One region of the Massilia phyllosphaerae genome, then DNA from elsewhere that is predicted to be linked to it. Evidence: predicted binding sites of a transcription regulator. Region 1 holds the regulator's gene; each other region holds the start of a gene.
The links. The regulator sigma-54, encoded in region 1, starts transcription at its own class of promoters, with help from an activator protein. The targets are predictions, from matches to a motif close to TGGCANGNAANCTGCTTT.
Positions count from the first base shown of each region.

Region 2: the regulator sigma-54 is predicted to act here: its motif matches at 2,250-2,267, upstream of U1H99_RS22170 (PEP-CTERM sorting domain-containing protein).
Region 3: the regulator sigma-54 is predicted to act here: its motif matches at 2,524-2,541, upstream of U1H99_RS12635 (PEP-CTERM sorting domain-containing protein).

Region 1 is NZ_JAXSQX010000008.1:236,657-241,357, forward strand. It holds gene U1H99_RS26175 (APH(3') family aminoglycoside O-phosphotransferase) at 1-351, opposite strand, end outside; gene U1H99_RS26180 (enoyl-CoA hydratase/isomerase family protein) at 356-1,441, opposite strand; gene hpf (ribosome hibernation-promoting factor, HPF/YfiA family) at 1,547-1,909, opposite strand; gene U1H99_RS26190 (RNA polymerase factor sigma-54) at 1,979-3,478, opposite strand; gene lptB (LPS export ABC transporter ATP-binding protein) at 3,481-4,257, opposite strand; gene lptA (lipopolysaccharide transport periplasmic protein LptA) at 4,257-4,701, opposite strand, start outside.
Region 2 is NZ_JAXSQX010000006.1:202,725-207,425, reverse strand. It holds gene U1H99_RS22185 (Nramp family divalent metal transporter) at 1-572, opposite strand, end outside; gene U1H99_RS22180 (chaperone modulator CbpM) at 647-964, opposite strand; gene U1H99_RS22175 (DnaJ C-terminal domain-containing protein) at 966-1,910, opposite strand; gene U1H99_RS22170 (PEP-CTERM sorting domain-containing protein) at 2,435-2,905, shown strand; gene U1H99_RS22165 (MATE family efflux transporter) at 3,076-4,485, shown strand; gene U1H99_RS22160 (glycoside hydrolase family 31 protein) at 4,665-4,701, shown strand, end outside.
Region 3 is NZ_JAXSQX010000002.1:1,053,809-1,058,509, forward strand. It holds gene U1H99_RS12615 (hypothetical protein) at 1-302, shown strand, start outside; gene U1H99_RS12620 (hypothetical protein) at 394-675, shown strand; gene U1H99_RS12625 (hypothetical protein) at 1,198-1,362, shown strand; gene U1H99_RS12630 (hypothetical protein) at 1,495-1,713, shown strand; gene U1H99_RS12635 (PEP-CTERM sorting domain-containing protein) at 1,899-2,492, opposite strand; gene U1H99_RS12640 (helix-turn-helix domain-containing protein) at 3,360-4,682, shown strand.

The DNA.
Region 1 (4,701 bases):
CAGCGCCTCAGCCATCAGGCGCACTTTGATCGCGGGGTCAAACGCGGCGTCTTCCAGGTTGCGTCCGGGCAGTTCGCCCAGCAGCATCCAGTACTGCCCTGCCTCTTCCGCCCACTCGCGTACCGGCGCGCAGGGGATGCCGGCGGCGGCCAGCCAGCGCAGGCGTTCGGCTTCGCCCGGCAGTTCGGCCAGCAGCCCGGCCGGTTCGGTCTTGAGGTACAGCGACGGCTGGCCGGGCGCATCGAGCCGGAACACCGACGCTGCCGAACAGCCCGCGAGCGCTTCGGTCCAGCGGTAGCCCTGCAGGCGTGCGCGCCAGCCGGCCGGCGGCTGAAGTAAGGTGGAGTCCACGGCGCTAGTCGAGATGGCGCAGCGGATGGGCATGCGCCGGCCACACCGGCGCGAAGAAGTCCGCCACCATCCCGGGCGTGACCTGCGCCAGCGCCGGCGGATTCCACCGTGGCGCATTGTCCTTGTCGATGACGAGGGCGCGCACGCCTTCCAGGATCTCGCCATGCTCGAAGGTGCGGCGCACCAGCGCGCGTTCCAGGCGCAGGCAATCGGCCACGCCGAGCGAAGCGCCGCGCACCAGCAGTTCGGCAGTCACGCACATCATCAGCGGCGAGCGCTGGCGCATCGCGCCCAGCGCCTTGTGCGCGAACGGGTCGGTTTCCCGTTCGAGTGCAGCCATGGTGTCCGCCACCGAGGCGGCGCCGAAGCAGCGGTCGATCAGGTCGCGCTGCGCCTGCAGTTCGCTGCTGCCGGCCTGGCCGGCGAACGGTGCGGCAAAGGCGCGGATCGCAGCGGGCACATCGGCGCCGGGCGTCGACGCCAGCAGCGCATCCAGGGCCGGCAGCTGCGCCGACGGGACGAACACGTCGGCCAGACCCACGTAGAGCGCGTCGGCGGCGCCGATGGTGGCGCCGGTCAGGCCGAGGTACCAGCCCAGCCGCCCCGGCGCGTGCGACAGGAAATGGCTGCCGCCGACATCGGGGAACATGCCGATGTTTACTTCGGGCATCGCCATTTTCGTGCGCTCGGTCACGATGCGCAGCGCGCACTCCGGGCCGCCCTGGGAAATGCCCATGCCGCCGCCCATCACCACGCCGTCCATCAGCGCAATATACGGTTTCGGATAGAAATGAATCAGGTGATTCAGCGCGTATTCTTCGGTGAAGAAATCCTCGAGCAGCGCGCTGCCGCCCTGCGGCGGAAGCTGCCCGACCTGGTGAAAGAAGCGGATGTCGCCGCCGGCGCACAGGGCTTTTTCGCTGCTGCTGCGGATGAGCACCGCCGCCACGGCAGGTTCGTCGCGCCAGGCCAGCAGCGCGTCGGTCAATGCCCGCACCATGTCGAGCGACAGCGAATTCAGGGCTTTCGGCCGGTTCAGGGTAATGATGCCGGTGCCATTGGCGATCCGGGTCTCCACGGTGTCACTCATGTTATTTTTTATGGATTTTAAAATAACATTGTAACGTGCAGAGCGCGCCAAGAAGCAAAAAGGGCGCCCCATGCGCCCTTAGTCTACGGTGCTTCAGCCGGCAGTCTATGCCGTGGCCGGAGCCTCGTCTCCTCCTTCTTCAGTCAGGCGCTTGAGCGCGGTGTGACTGTGATTTTGCAGCATCTGTTTGTATTTGACGACCTGGCGGTCGAGGCGGTCCATCAACATGTCGATCGCGGCATACAGGTCATGCGCGGCGCTCGTGATATGGAGGATCTTGCCGGCAACACGCAGGTTGATCTCGGCCTTCTGGCGTTTGTCTTTCTGGGTAAGATTGTCGATGCAGAGGATGACGTGGGAGTCGATCACTTGATCGAAATGGCGGGTAATGCGTTCCAGCTTGTTCTGCACGTATTCACGGATGGCCGGGGTGACATCGAGATGATGACCACTGATGGTGAGATTCATACACACTCCTCCTGAAAATGCGCGGCTGTCCGAACGCTGATAAAAAGTGCGCGCAGCGGACAGCTGCTGTTACAGAGATTTGCGGAGGCTGACGGGCGGGATTTTTAACGCTTCGCGATACTTTGCGACCGTACGGCGCGCAATGACCATTCCCTGTTCCCCCAGCATTTCCGCGATCTTGCTATCGGATAATGGATTCTTGGGGTCTTCGGCTCCTGTGAGTTGCACGATGAGCGCACGAATCGCCGTCGAGGAGGCTTCGCCCCCTGCTTCGGTCGCCACGTGGCTCCCAAAAAAGTACTTCAGCTCGAACATGCCGTGCGGTGTCAGCATGTATTTCTGCGTTGTTACGCGAGAGATTGTGCTCTCGTGTAGACCTAGTGTATCAGCTATCTCGCGTAAAACAAGGGGCCGCATGGCAACCGCGCCGTGCGAGAAGAAGTTGCGCTGGCGGTCGACGATGGCCTGGGCCACGCGCAGGATGGTGTCGAAACGCTGGCGCATGTTCTTGATGAGCCACTTCGCTTCCTGCAGTTGCGCGCCCAGCTGGGTCTCCGATTTGCCCTGCTTGAGCGCCTGCGCGTACAGGGTGTTGACGCGCAGGCGCGGCATCACTTCGGGGTTCAGCTGCACGCTCCAGCCGTCCTTGGCGCGGCGCACGATCACGTCCGGCACCACATAGTCCGACACGTCGGAAGCGAAGGCCGCGCCCGGGTGCGGATTGCACTGGCGGATGACGGCCTGGGCTTCGCGCAAGTCTTCGTCGTCGCAGTCGAGCGCTTTTTTCAGCTTGTTGAATTCGCGCTGCGCGAACCAGGTGAGATACTTTTCGACGATGGTCAGCGCCATGCGCCGCGTGACCAGCGGCACGCCCGGCATGCGGCGGATCTGCAGCGCCAGGCACTCGGCCGCGCTGCGCGCCCCCACGCCCGGCGGGTCCATGCTCTGCACCATCGCCAGCGCGGTGCGCAGCTCGTCGAATTCGATTTCCAGCTCTTCCGGCAGGCGCGCGTAGATGTCGTCCAGCGCTTCTTCGAGGTAGCCGTTGTCGTCGAGCGCGTCGACCACCAGCTCGACCAGCGCACAGTCGCGCGCCGCGCTGCAGGTCATGCGCACCTGTTCCATCAAGTGTTCGCGCAGGGTGACCGGGCTGGCTTCCAGCTGCGGGCGGCCATCTTCGTCGTCGCCGCCGCTGCCGCGGCCGGGCTCGCCCCAGTCGCCGCCATCGCCGTCGCCGCCGCCCCCGTCTTCTGCGCCGCCTTCCGGCGCGTCGCCTTCGCTGCCGCTGCCGCTGCCGCTGCCGTTGCCCTCTTCCCCATTCGCGGTCTGGCCTGGCGCCGGAGCCTCGCCCGGCGTGGCGGCATTGTGGTTGATGGCGCCGTCGGCCAGCAGGCGTACCGAACGGTCGAGCGGATCGTCGAGCCGCTCGAGCAGCGGGTTATCGCTCAGGACCTGCTCGATCTCCTGGTGCAGTTCGAGGGTGGACAGCTGCAGCAGCCGGATCGACTGCTGCAGCTGCGGGGTCAGTGCAAGGTGCTGTGATGTCTTGAGTTGCAGCGTCTGTTTCATGACTACATCCGGAAATGTTCACCCAGGTAGACGCGGCGGACCGATTCATTGGCGATGATATCGTCGGGGCGTCCGGATGCGAGCACCGCGCCCTGGTTGATGATGTAAGCGCGGTCGCAGATACCGAGCGTCTCGCGCACGTTGTGGTCCGTGATCAGGACGCCGATGCCGCGCTCCTTCAGGAAGCGCACGATGCGCTGGATCTCGATCACCGCGATCGGATCGACGCCGGCGAACGGTTCGTCGAGCAGCACGAAGCGCGGGTTGGTCGCCAGCGCGCGCGCGATCTCGACGCGGCGCCGCTCGCCGCCCGACAGCGACAGCGCCGGGTTCTCGCGCAGCTTCTCGATCTGCAGTTCGGCCAGCAGTTCGTTCAGGCGCTCGGTGATGCGCGCCTTGGACAAGGCCTTGCCGTTCTCGCGCTGCAGTTCCAGCACGGCGCGGATGTTTTCCTCGACCGTCAGCTTGCGGAACACCGAGGCTTCCTGCGGCAGGTAGGACAGGCCGAGCAAGGCGCGGCGGTGGATCGGCAGGCCGGTGACGTCGTTGCCGTTGATGTCGATGCTGCCGGCGTCCGAGGGCACCAGGCCGACGATCATGTAGAACGAGGTGGTCTTGCCGGCGCCGTTCGGCCCCAGCAGGCCGACCACTTCGCCGCAGGCGACCTGCAGCGAGACGTCGCGGACCACCAGGCGCTTGCCGTAGCTTTTCTGGAGGCCCTTGGCGGTAAGGGTGCTGCTGCCGGCCTGGATGGCGGTGGCTTCTGCGCGTAATTCCATTATTGCTTTCCTGAAGACGAAGACGACTCTGCCGCATTGCCCGCGGCCGGCGCCGGGGTGGTGGCCGGTGCGGCCGCGGCGCCGCGGCGCGGTGCCAGGATCAGCGTGTTGCGGCCCTGTCCCGGCGTGCTCTGGCCACCGGCGTTGCCGCCGACGTTCGCCTGTTCGGTGCGGTTGTCGTAGGAGATGAAGGCGCCGTTCACCTCGCTCGACAGGCGGCCGTTCTCGAGCTGGCGGACGGTGGCGTCAGAAAACAGCTTCACGAGTTCGGTGCGCTCGTCGTATTCGATGCGCTGGGCCTGGCCCTCGACCCACAGGTTGGGGCCGCCGTCGCGCTTCTGGCGGAAGCTGGCGACCTTGCCCGGCGCCGCCGTCAGGGTCAGGACCATGTAGCCTTCGGGCGATTCCTTGAGCACCGCCTTGTCCGACTTGACCGTCAGGGTG
Region 2 (4,701 bases), on a different contig from region 1:
GAGACCAGCGCCAGTTCCGCGAACAGGCAGATGGCGATGGTGGCGATCAGCGCCAGGATGATGGCTTCCAGCTGGCGGAAGCCCTTGCCCTTGAGCGCCAGGATCAGCAGGGTGTCGAGCGCGGTGAGCGCCACCCCGGTCGGCAGCGATACCCCGAGCAGCAGGTGGAAGGCGAGCGCGCAGCCGAGCACCTCGGCCAGGTCGCAGGCGATGATCGAGAGTTCCGCGAACAGCCACAGTGCCTTGGCCGACAGCGGCGAATATTGCTCGCGGCAGTGCACGGCCAGGTCCTTGCCGGTGACGATGCCGAGCCGCATGCTGAGGCATTGCAGCACGATTGCCGCCAGGCTCGACAGCACCACCACGAACAGCAATTGGTAGCCGAACTGGGAGCCGCCCTGGATGGCCGTCGCCCAATTGCCCGGATCCATGTAGCCGACCGACACCATCAGGCCGGGGCCGGCGTAGCGGATGACTTTCTTCCAGAACGGGTCGCTCTCGGGAACCGTGACGGTGCCGGAGACTTCGGAGGGACAGAACGGGGCGGTGGCGGTGGTGGGTAGCTTGAACATGGGGTTTGCGCAGTCGGATCAACCGATTCTAGCGCAAACCCTTGGTTTAGATGAGTCCGCTCGGACCCGCTTCTTCAAGCCGTTTTATTGCCCAGCACCTGCATGCGTGTACGCAGACGGCGGATCTCGTCGGCCATGTCGACCACCAGGGCCGCCAGGTCTTCGTTGGCGTCGAAATCGCGTTCGATGCGCACTAAGCGGCGCGCGCGCATCAGGTCGATGCTGCGGAAGCGCAGGGCAGTCACTTGCACTTCGGCCTGGCTGCCGAGCACGCCGGCGTGCACGTGGCGCACCACCCAGTCCGGTTCCACATCGCAGGCGCGTGCCAGTTCCTCGAGCGTCAGGGCGACCTCGTCCAGCAGCACGCCACTCAGGCTTTGCTGAATCACCATCTCATGCTCCTATGCGTTCACGGGGATTGAAGGCCAGGTCGCGCGCCATCGCCTCGTACAGCTCGCGCGCACGGTCGCTGCTGGCAGGCGGCAGCACCACGTCCAGGATCAGGTACAGGTCGCCCGGCTGCGCCGCCGGGATGCCGCGGCCCTTCAGGCGCAGCTTGCGACCGCTCTGTGAACCGGGCGGCACCGTCACCTCGACCGGGCCGGACGGCGTCGGCACCGAGATACTGGCGCCGAGGGCGGCTTCCCACGGCGCCACCGGCACGTTCTCGTAGACGTTGGTGCCTTCGAGGCGGTAGCGCGCATCCGGGTTCAGCTGCACTTCGAGGTAGATGTCGCCGGCCGGCCCGCCTTTGACCCCGGGATGGCCCTGCCCCTTCATGCGCAGCTGCTGGCCCGGGGTGATGCCCTTCGGGATAGTGATGCTGAGGGTCTTGTCGCGGGTGACGGTACGGCCCGACGCATCCTGTTCGGGCACGCGCAGGGTCACCGTGCGGGTGGCACCCTGGTAGGCGTCGCGCAGGTCGATGGCAATGGCGGCATGGATGTCCTCGCCGGCCATACGGAAGCCGCCGCCACCCATGCCGCCCATGCCGGCTCCACCCGTACGGCCACGGCGGCCGACATGGGCGAACAGGTCGGCAAAGAAATCGTTGCCTTCGGCGCCGTTGAAATCGAATTGCGAACCCCAGTCCGGCGGCGGCCGGAATTCCTGGCCGGGCCGGTACCCACGGCCGAGTTCGTCATAGGCGGCGCGCTTCTCGGCGTCGCCCAGCACGTCGTAGGCTTCGTTGATTTCCTTGGTCTTGGCGTCGGCATCCTTGTGCTTGCTGACGTCGGGGTGGTATTGCCGCACCAGCTTGCGATACGCCTTCTTGATCTCGTCGGCGGACGCGGTGCGTTCCACGCCGAGTACTTTGTAGTAGTCCTTGTATTCCACGAGCTTGCTCCTGGATCAATTCAATCGGGTTGGATGGTTCACTGGAGTGGCATATGAGGTTCGCAAGCTTGCTTTTCAACTAAACACGATCTCGGAAGAATGGTGTAGCACAAGGCTTTGGGAATCGTAAAAAAGTTTATGAAAGGACCGATTTAATTCCTTGATTTAATAATGTTAGTTGTCGGGAAATAATAATAGAGGCGGGGTATGCGTACGAAAAATAATCCTTACCCGATTTGGGAATTAAAGTGCCGATATTTTTTACACTCATCAATAACTAAAGTTAATCTTTATTAACTTTTCCAAATGGAATCAATGATCTAAATTAATGTGGTTTTTTGGCACGGTACTTGCATACACGAAGGGCTCAAACAACTAGGGAGGTTTTGATGAAGCTGAGTTCCGTTGCAAAAGCAATCGCCAGTCTGTCGTTCTTTGCATGCACTTCGCTGTTTGCCGCACCTTTGACCGTGGATATCACCGGTGTCCAGAGCGTCGGTGAAATTGGTGATCCGGGTAATACGGTGCTGACCTACAATGTCGGTGCCAATGCGACCATCACCGCCATTACCTATTCTGTCAACGTGACGGCTTTCACGCCGAGCTGGCTGTCGGAAATCGGCCTGGCATTCACCGATTCCGACTTCTTCGAGGGCGTTATCTTCAATCCGGGCACGGGTGACGATTTTGCGGGCACGGCGACGTATTCGGACTCGGCCGACCTGGCAGCCCTGGGCCTGTCCTTCAACGTCGGCGCCGACGGCATCCTGCGCCTGGAGTTCTACGAAGATTTCGACGACTCCCAGGTCGATCCGGACGGCCGCTGGAACTTCGGCACCATCACCTTCAACGTGGAAGGCGGCACCGTGCTGCCGCCGGTCGATCCGGGCACCCCGGGCGGCGAGGTGCCGGAACCGGCAAGCGCACTGCTGATCGGCGCCGGCCTGGCAGCGCTGGGTTACCGCCGCCGCCGCGCCGCCAAGCAGGCGCACTGATCCGCGCCTTGCCTGAAGCGTAGCACCTGGCCGGGGCAATACCGTCGATACGGTGTTGCCCCGGCCGTTTTTTACGGCCTGTATTAACCGGCTTCCATTGCGCCGGGTACCGTCACCCGGCCTTAGCAATTAGTCAGTACAATCCGGGGTTTCGCCAGCTGCCCCGAACCATGACGTCCACCGTATCCGCCGCCCCCGCCTCCTCCCCCGTCCGCACCGAGATCGCGACCTTGTGGCGCCTGTCGTGGCCGATGCTGGTCGGCCAGCTGGCCACGGTCGGCATGGGGGTGGCGGACGTGGCGATGACCGGGCACGTCAGCGCGGCCGAGCTGGCGGCGGTGTCGCTCGGCACCTCGGTGTGGTCGATCATCCTGGTCACCGTGATGGGCGTCATGATGGCGGTGAATTCCGTGGTCGCGCACGAGATGGGCGCCGGGCGCTTCGACAAGATCTCGCATTCGGTGCGCGAATCGCTGTGGATGGGCGCGATCGTCGGCATCGTCGGCTGCCTGGCGGCGAATGCCTGCACGCGGCTGTTCGACCACATCGGCCTCGAAGCGGCCGTGGCCGAGCGCGCCAAGATCTTCCTGCACATCATCAGCCTCGGCATGCCGGCCTTTGCCTGCTACCGCGCGCTGTACGGCTATACCACCAGCATCAACCAGACCAAGCCGATCATGGTCATCGCCATTTGCGGGCTGCTGTACAACATCGCGCTCAACTGGATGCTGGTGTTCGGCAAGTTCGGCTTGCCGAAGCTGGGCGCCCTCGGCTGCGCGGTCTCGACCGCCAGCGGCGTGTGGCTGATGCTGGCGGCGATGGTGATCTGGATCAAAATTTCTAGCGCCTATCGCATGACCTACCCGTTCACGCGCTGGGAAGGCCCGAACTGGCGCGAGATCGGCAGCATGCTGCGCCTCGGGCTGCCGATCGGCGTCACCCATTTCGCGGAAGTCAGCGCCTTCGGCATCGTCAGCCTGCTGGTGGCGCGTTTCGGCGTGGTGCAGGTGTCGGCGCACCAGATCGCGCTGAATTTCGTGTCGCTGGTGTTCATGGTGCCGCTCAGCTTCGGCATCGGCGCCCTGACCCGTGTCGGCCAGGCGATGGGCGAAGGCAATGCGGTGCGGGCGCGCTTCGTGGCCTGGACCGGCACCGGCATGTGCATCGCCTTCGGCGTGCTGTCGGCGATCTTCATCGCGCTATTCCGCTGGCAGATTGCAGCGATGTACACCTCGGACGCGGCGGTACAGGCCACCTGCGCCATGCTGCTGCTGTTCGCCGCGCTGTTCCAGTTGTCCGACTCGACCCAGGTGGCGGCCGCCTCCGCGATGCGCGGCTATCAGGTCACGCGTTCGCCGATGGTGATCCAGATGATCGCGTTCTGGGGCGTGGCGCTGCCGGTCGGCTGGATCCTGGGCCTGGCCCCTAGCTGGTTCCCGTGGTCGCCGGCCCAGCCGATGCAAGCCACCGGTTTCTGGATCGGCCTGGTACTGGGCCTGACGGTGGCGGCCGTGCTGCTGGCCTGGTCGCTCAACAAGCTGTCGGCCCTGCGCGTGCGCGCAGCGGATGTTAGCGCCTGACAATTATTAATTGCATATGTGATCGCTAACATGCACAATAGCCGCACACAACAATAAGCGAACCCAGCGGTCACAGAACGCGATATCCAGGAGACAGCCAGCTAGCTTCATACGCGGCATCCATCCGATCCGTCCGTGCGCTCGGTCGCCCGATCGATTCGATACCGACAGGAGACGGGATGAGGCTGACACCCCACACCACTTTGGCCGCGCTGG
Region 3 (4,701 bases), on a different contig from region 1:
ACCTATGCCGGGCAAGATGGCATACATGCCATGAAGACGTTGTGAGCGCGCTTCAAAAGGTAGGGGACGTCTCAGCAGTAGGAGCTATTGAAGAGGTCGCATACGCTGATTTTGCATACCTAAACTACGATGAGTACTTTGGGCTTGCGCGTAAAGCGACGTGGGCACTTGCTGATATTGGCGGTACGAGCGCCAAAGATGCATTACAGCGCATTGCTAAATCTCAGAACTCGTTTAAGGCAGCCTACGCAAATAAGCGTCTTCAGAAATGGGACATTGAACTAAACCGAAAACGCAACTAGCAAAATCGCACGCCTGCTCAGGATGCGGACATTACGATATGCCTACTATCGGCCAACAGCGGACATAACATTTAGACGGACAGACGGAAGTATGGATGAAGCAGAAACGAGACTTATCGCCAATGCCATGTATGAAATTCATTCGCTCCTGGCCTCATATGTCGGAAGCGAGAGTGAAGCTCCTACCGATGTACGATTCGCGGCACATCTTGCCTATGCCTTGCACAACGAAGCCTCGGCATTAGCAGCAGGGACTGGCTTCGATCTTGGTTTTGCCCTAAAGAAGGTGGCGGCAATCGATGGCATCCTGGGTACCTCTGATGGTAGACGTCTCGCCGACTTGTGGAGCACGGGACCGAAGGATAATGCGTAGTTCTGCGGTCACTTAAATGGCTGAGTTTTGAACGGCTGCTTTGGGTCGGGTGCTGCCGCTCGTGACCGTTCGTGACTTTTCTGCTTCGGCAACCTGCTATGCTGAGCTGAACGGCCGAGGTCGGCCAAGAGCGGTCGCCCGCTACCAAGTGCTGTCTCGTGTAAAGGTTTGGGATGAGAGATCAATTCTGGCTAACGTTCATCGGTGTGATGGCACTGTTTGTTGGCTTATGGAAGGCGTTTCAACCGACATGGTGGGTCCATCTTCGCCGTCGTCACCCTTGGTATGACAAGGTGGATTTATACGCTTTTCTATACAAGAGTAACCGGGCAAAAAAAAGACTGTGCGCCTCAATGGATATGCGCTCACTGTCACCGGCGCAGCCCTGCTGATCTTTGTTATCCAACACTTTTAAAGCGCGAGTTCAGCCATCTGCAAGGTCCGGTTTGGGTCGGAAGCAGCCGTAGCACAAGGCGTGCAAGCGACCAAGAGCGGCCCAAAAACGTATACAAGGATTGTGCAATGCCCCAACTCTTTGAGCAGGACCGTCTGGACGTCTGGCACGACGGCTCTGCAGTGTGCGTTATCGCCGTCGGTTCGCATGGAGATCCATTAGATCTTTCCGAAAGCGAAGTCGAAGTCCTGATTGTGAAGTTGCAGGAATCGCTCGAAAAAGCGCGCTCTTAAACCTGCGGCCTAGACGTCTGCAATGGGTCGTTTCGGGCCGGTCGTGACCGTTGGTGACTGTTCCGCTTTGGCAACCTGCTATGCTTGCTTGACCGGCCGAGATCAGCCAAGACAGTGCGTTTAGGAATCGCGATGATTATGACGAACAGCAAAAAGCAGGAATACTGCCTGATCTGCGGACGTTTACTCGACAGTCCGGCAGATCCGCTTTCAGGCAATTGTGGTGGAGATTGCTGGGGCTGCGTAGGCGCTATCGAGCCAGAAATGGGATGTGAAGAATCGCTCGCCTACGTGCGCAAAGAATACGAGGCAGGACTTCGGCCCGGCTGGATCGATCCGTTCAAGCGCTGATCTAGCAGTTTCGTTACGTCCGCTTCGGGTCGGCTGCAGACATACCCATGGATCCGCAACCGGTAGAAGTGGATGAAGCATCGACACATCATCACTTGTTGAATAAATCAAATGCGAATAACAGCCCATGCACGTACGTGAGGCATAAGGACTGGCGCACCAGTCCTTGCAATCGCCAAACCGCTTTACGAACGGCGGCGCGCTACGAAACCGAGACCCAGCAGGCCGAGACCAACCAGGGCCAGGGAAGCAGGCTCCGGAACGTTGGTAACGCTGACATTGTCGAGCACACCGTCCAGCGAGACCGTACTGTTACGGGTGTTGTCCATGAACTTAAGCGTTGCTTGTGTACTGTCGGCCTTGAACATGAACGTGAAGGTGTCGAGGTCACCCTTGTGGTTCGACACCGCCGCCAGAGTACTTAAGCTTGCACCGCTGGCGTTTAGCGCAAACGCATCCAGTTCCTGGCTGCCGTTGCCACCGGCCATGCCGTAACCGAAACTAACGAGGTAGGTAGCGCCGGCGACCGTATCGAAGGTCTGCATCAGCCAACCATTGGCAGGCGAGTCGCCGCTATTAAAGGTGATCATCGTCTTACCATCTTTGGCCACCGAACCTGCGCCGAAGTAGACTGGGGCGGCGGTGCTGACGTTGCCGCTGTACGTCCAGCCGGTAGTGCCGTTCTCAAAATTGCCGTTCGTGAACGGAGTCGCATGGGCGTGGGAGAGCGCGAGCGTGTTTGCCAGGACAATAGCGGCGGTAGCGAAGAGGTTTTTCATGACGATCCTTAGTTAATTATGCTGAAGTACATAAGCAATTAGTGTGCCGTAAATAAATAATCGTTGATATTCATCAACTTAAGATTTTTAAGGGCTATTTCGGTATCTCAAATGTAAAGAAATTCGACAATGCTTTTTATCCACCTTGCATATCACGCTGCGAACGCAGCACCGGATCTTCAAGTCCATTAAGACAAGTGAGAAAGCGGGAAACATGAGACAGTCTGCTGCACGTGCATCAACTTCACGCAGTTGCGAGGCAACAGACTAATCACCGCAAGCAATCGACTAGACCTTTCGAATTTACTGTAATCACATTGCCTGTTGAAGACCATGTCGTGCAATTTAGGCGAACGCAAAGTCCGCTTTGGGTCGAAAGCGGAAGTACACAGGCATAGTTGGCAGCTAGTTCGACCTCGGTGTTCCCGAACGGACTGATGCCATGGTCCAGGCATCTCTCCCCGATGACCTTTGGTCGTTTGTAGCAGCTTATCTTCCGACCCATTGCAAATCCCCCAAAGGCAGCCGACCACATTTGCACGATCGCGCGACTCCACTACCCGGTTTCACTCGTGACTACTTGGTTCGCATCCTTCCAAGGCGCCTCCGGGTCGCATTTGGCGATCTACCATTGAACGGCTGACAAAGCCTGCCGGTGTACATCAGCGCCTACACGGTGTAGACAAAAGTGGCACTTCACGAAGTTCCAAATTAGCCCGCTGACAGGAATCTACGGGCGACGATCATGGATTGGCGAGCAATGACCTTGGGCCCAAACCTAGCTCGCCGGTTTATGACGTGTTTATGCCGCTAGACGACATAAACGCTTTCGCAGATTATGTTCCCACTTACTGAACGGGGAACAAAATGGGACGACCATCATTCGCAATCGATCACACCCGGCTCCGCGCCCTGCGCGAGGAAAAGGGACTAACCCAGGCGGCGCTTGCCTTGAAGATCGCTCAACAGTTGGACAAGCCCGAGACCGAGTCTCTTGTCCGCGACTATCAACGTATTGAAGAAACTGGACAGATTAGCATCAGCTATGCGACAGCACTTGCAAAGGTTCTTGGCGTGTCCGTTCCGCTGTTGCAAGGCCTCGAACAGCCGGATCCGAATGCCTACCTGATGCACATGCAAGCCCTCTTGGCGCAGCAATTGGACACTGGAGAGAACCTTGCCCTACGCGAGCTGTTGGCCCGTCATGCCAAGGACAATGAGGTAAACGCTCTACAATACCTTGCCGAGGACATTGCAGAACATATCGAGCAGGTACAACTTGTCAGAAACCCGACCACGGTTGCCGACCTAGTCAACCTGACCCATCTGTCCGAAAGCGATCTCCTGGCACCGGCAAATGTCAGAGGCTTTTGGTTCCTGTCGGTGAAGTCTCGCATCATGAATTGTTCCGAGGTGGTCGACGGCGTGTCTTCCCTGAACTACCGGGTCGGTGAAGTCATGCAGGCCTATCTGAGCAGTCACAGAAACGACAGCACTGTACGCATGTGGTACGACAGACCATGGGTCCGTATCGAAATCTGTCGGCCACGAACACGCGACCGGATGCTTGTCGATTTTACACGCTGTCAACCGGATGCTACAGGTTTGCGCTGGACCGCCCCCTCGTGGCGCGATGAGTTTTTTCTGGAACTGAGCCTCAATTCCCATGCTTTCGCGAATGCGGACGTCGTAACAGATTTCACCGGCAGGACGGCACCAGCCGACTATGGACGCTTGCGGCTGGTCGTTGATGAGCACGACCGCAACCACGGAAAGCCGCTTCGTCGCATGGTGGTAGATGGCGGCATCGGCGATATGCCGGAGAGCGTCAAGAAGAATTTTGCACGGGAGTCATCGACACGAGTCCTGTTCATGAACTGGCTTACCAACGACCTCAGGACGGCGCTCATGCCCCATCTCGTCACAGAGCACACGTCGGGGTGGCACGTAAGGGTCAACGGATGTGCCGTCGACATAAGCCGGAGGGACGCCCGCAACAGAGGCATCATTTATGCAGACCTGCGCTACCGGATCGTGTTGGCCGAGGAAACCGGCACGGATGAATTCAGCACAGTGCCTGTACGCGAAAAGGATCTCGACGAACTCCGACAGCACATTGAGGACTGGCTACGTGCCGGTGACACTGCTTCGACTTGCGCGGATGAGCGGCCGACCTTCGCGACCATCTGACACGGTACACCCCGGGCCG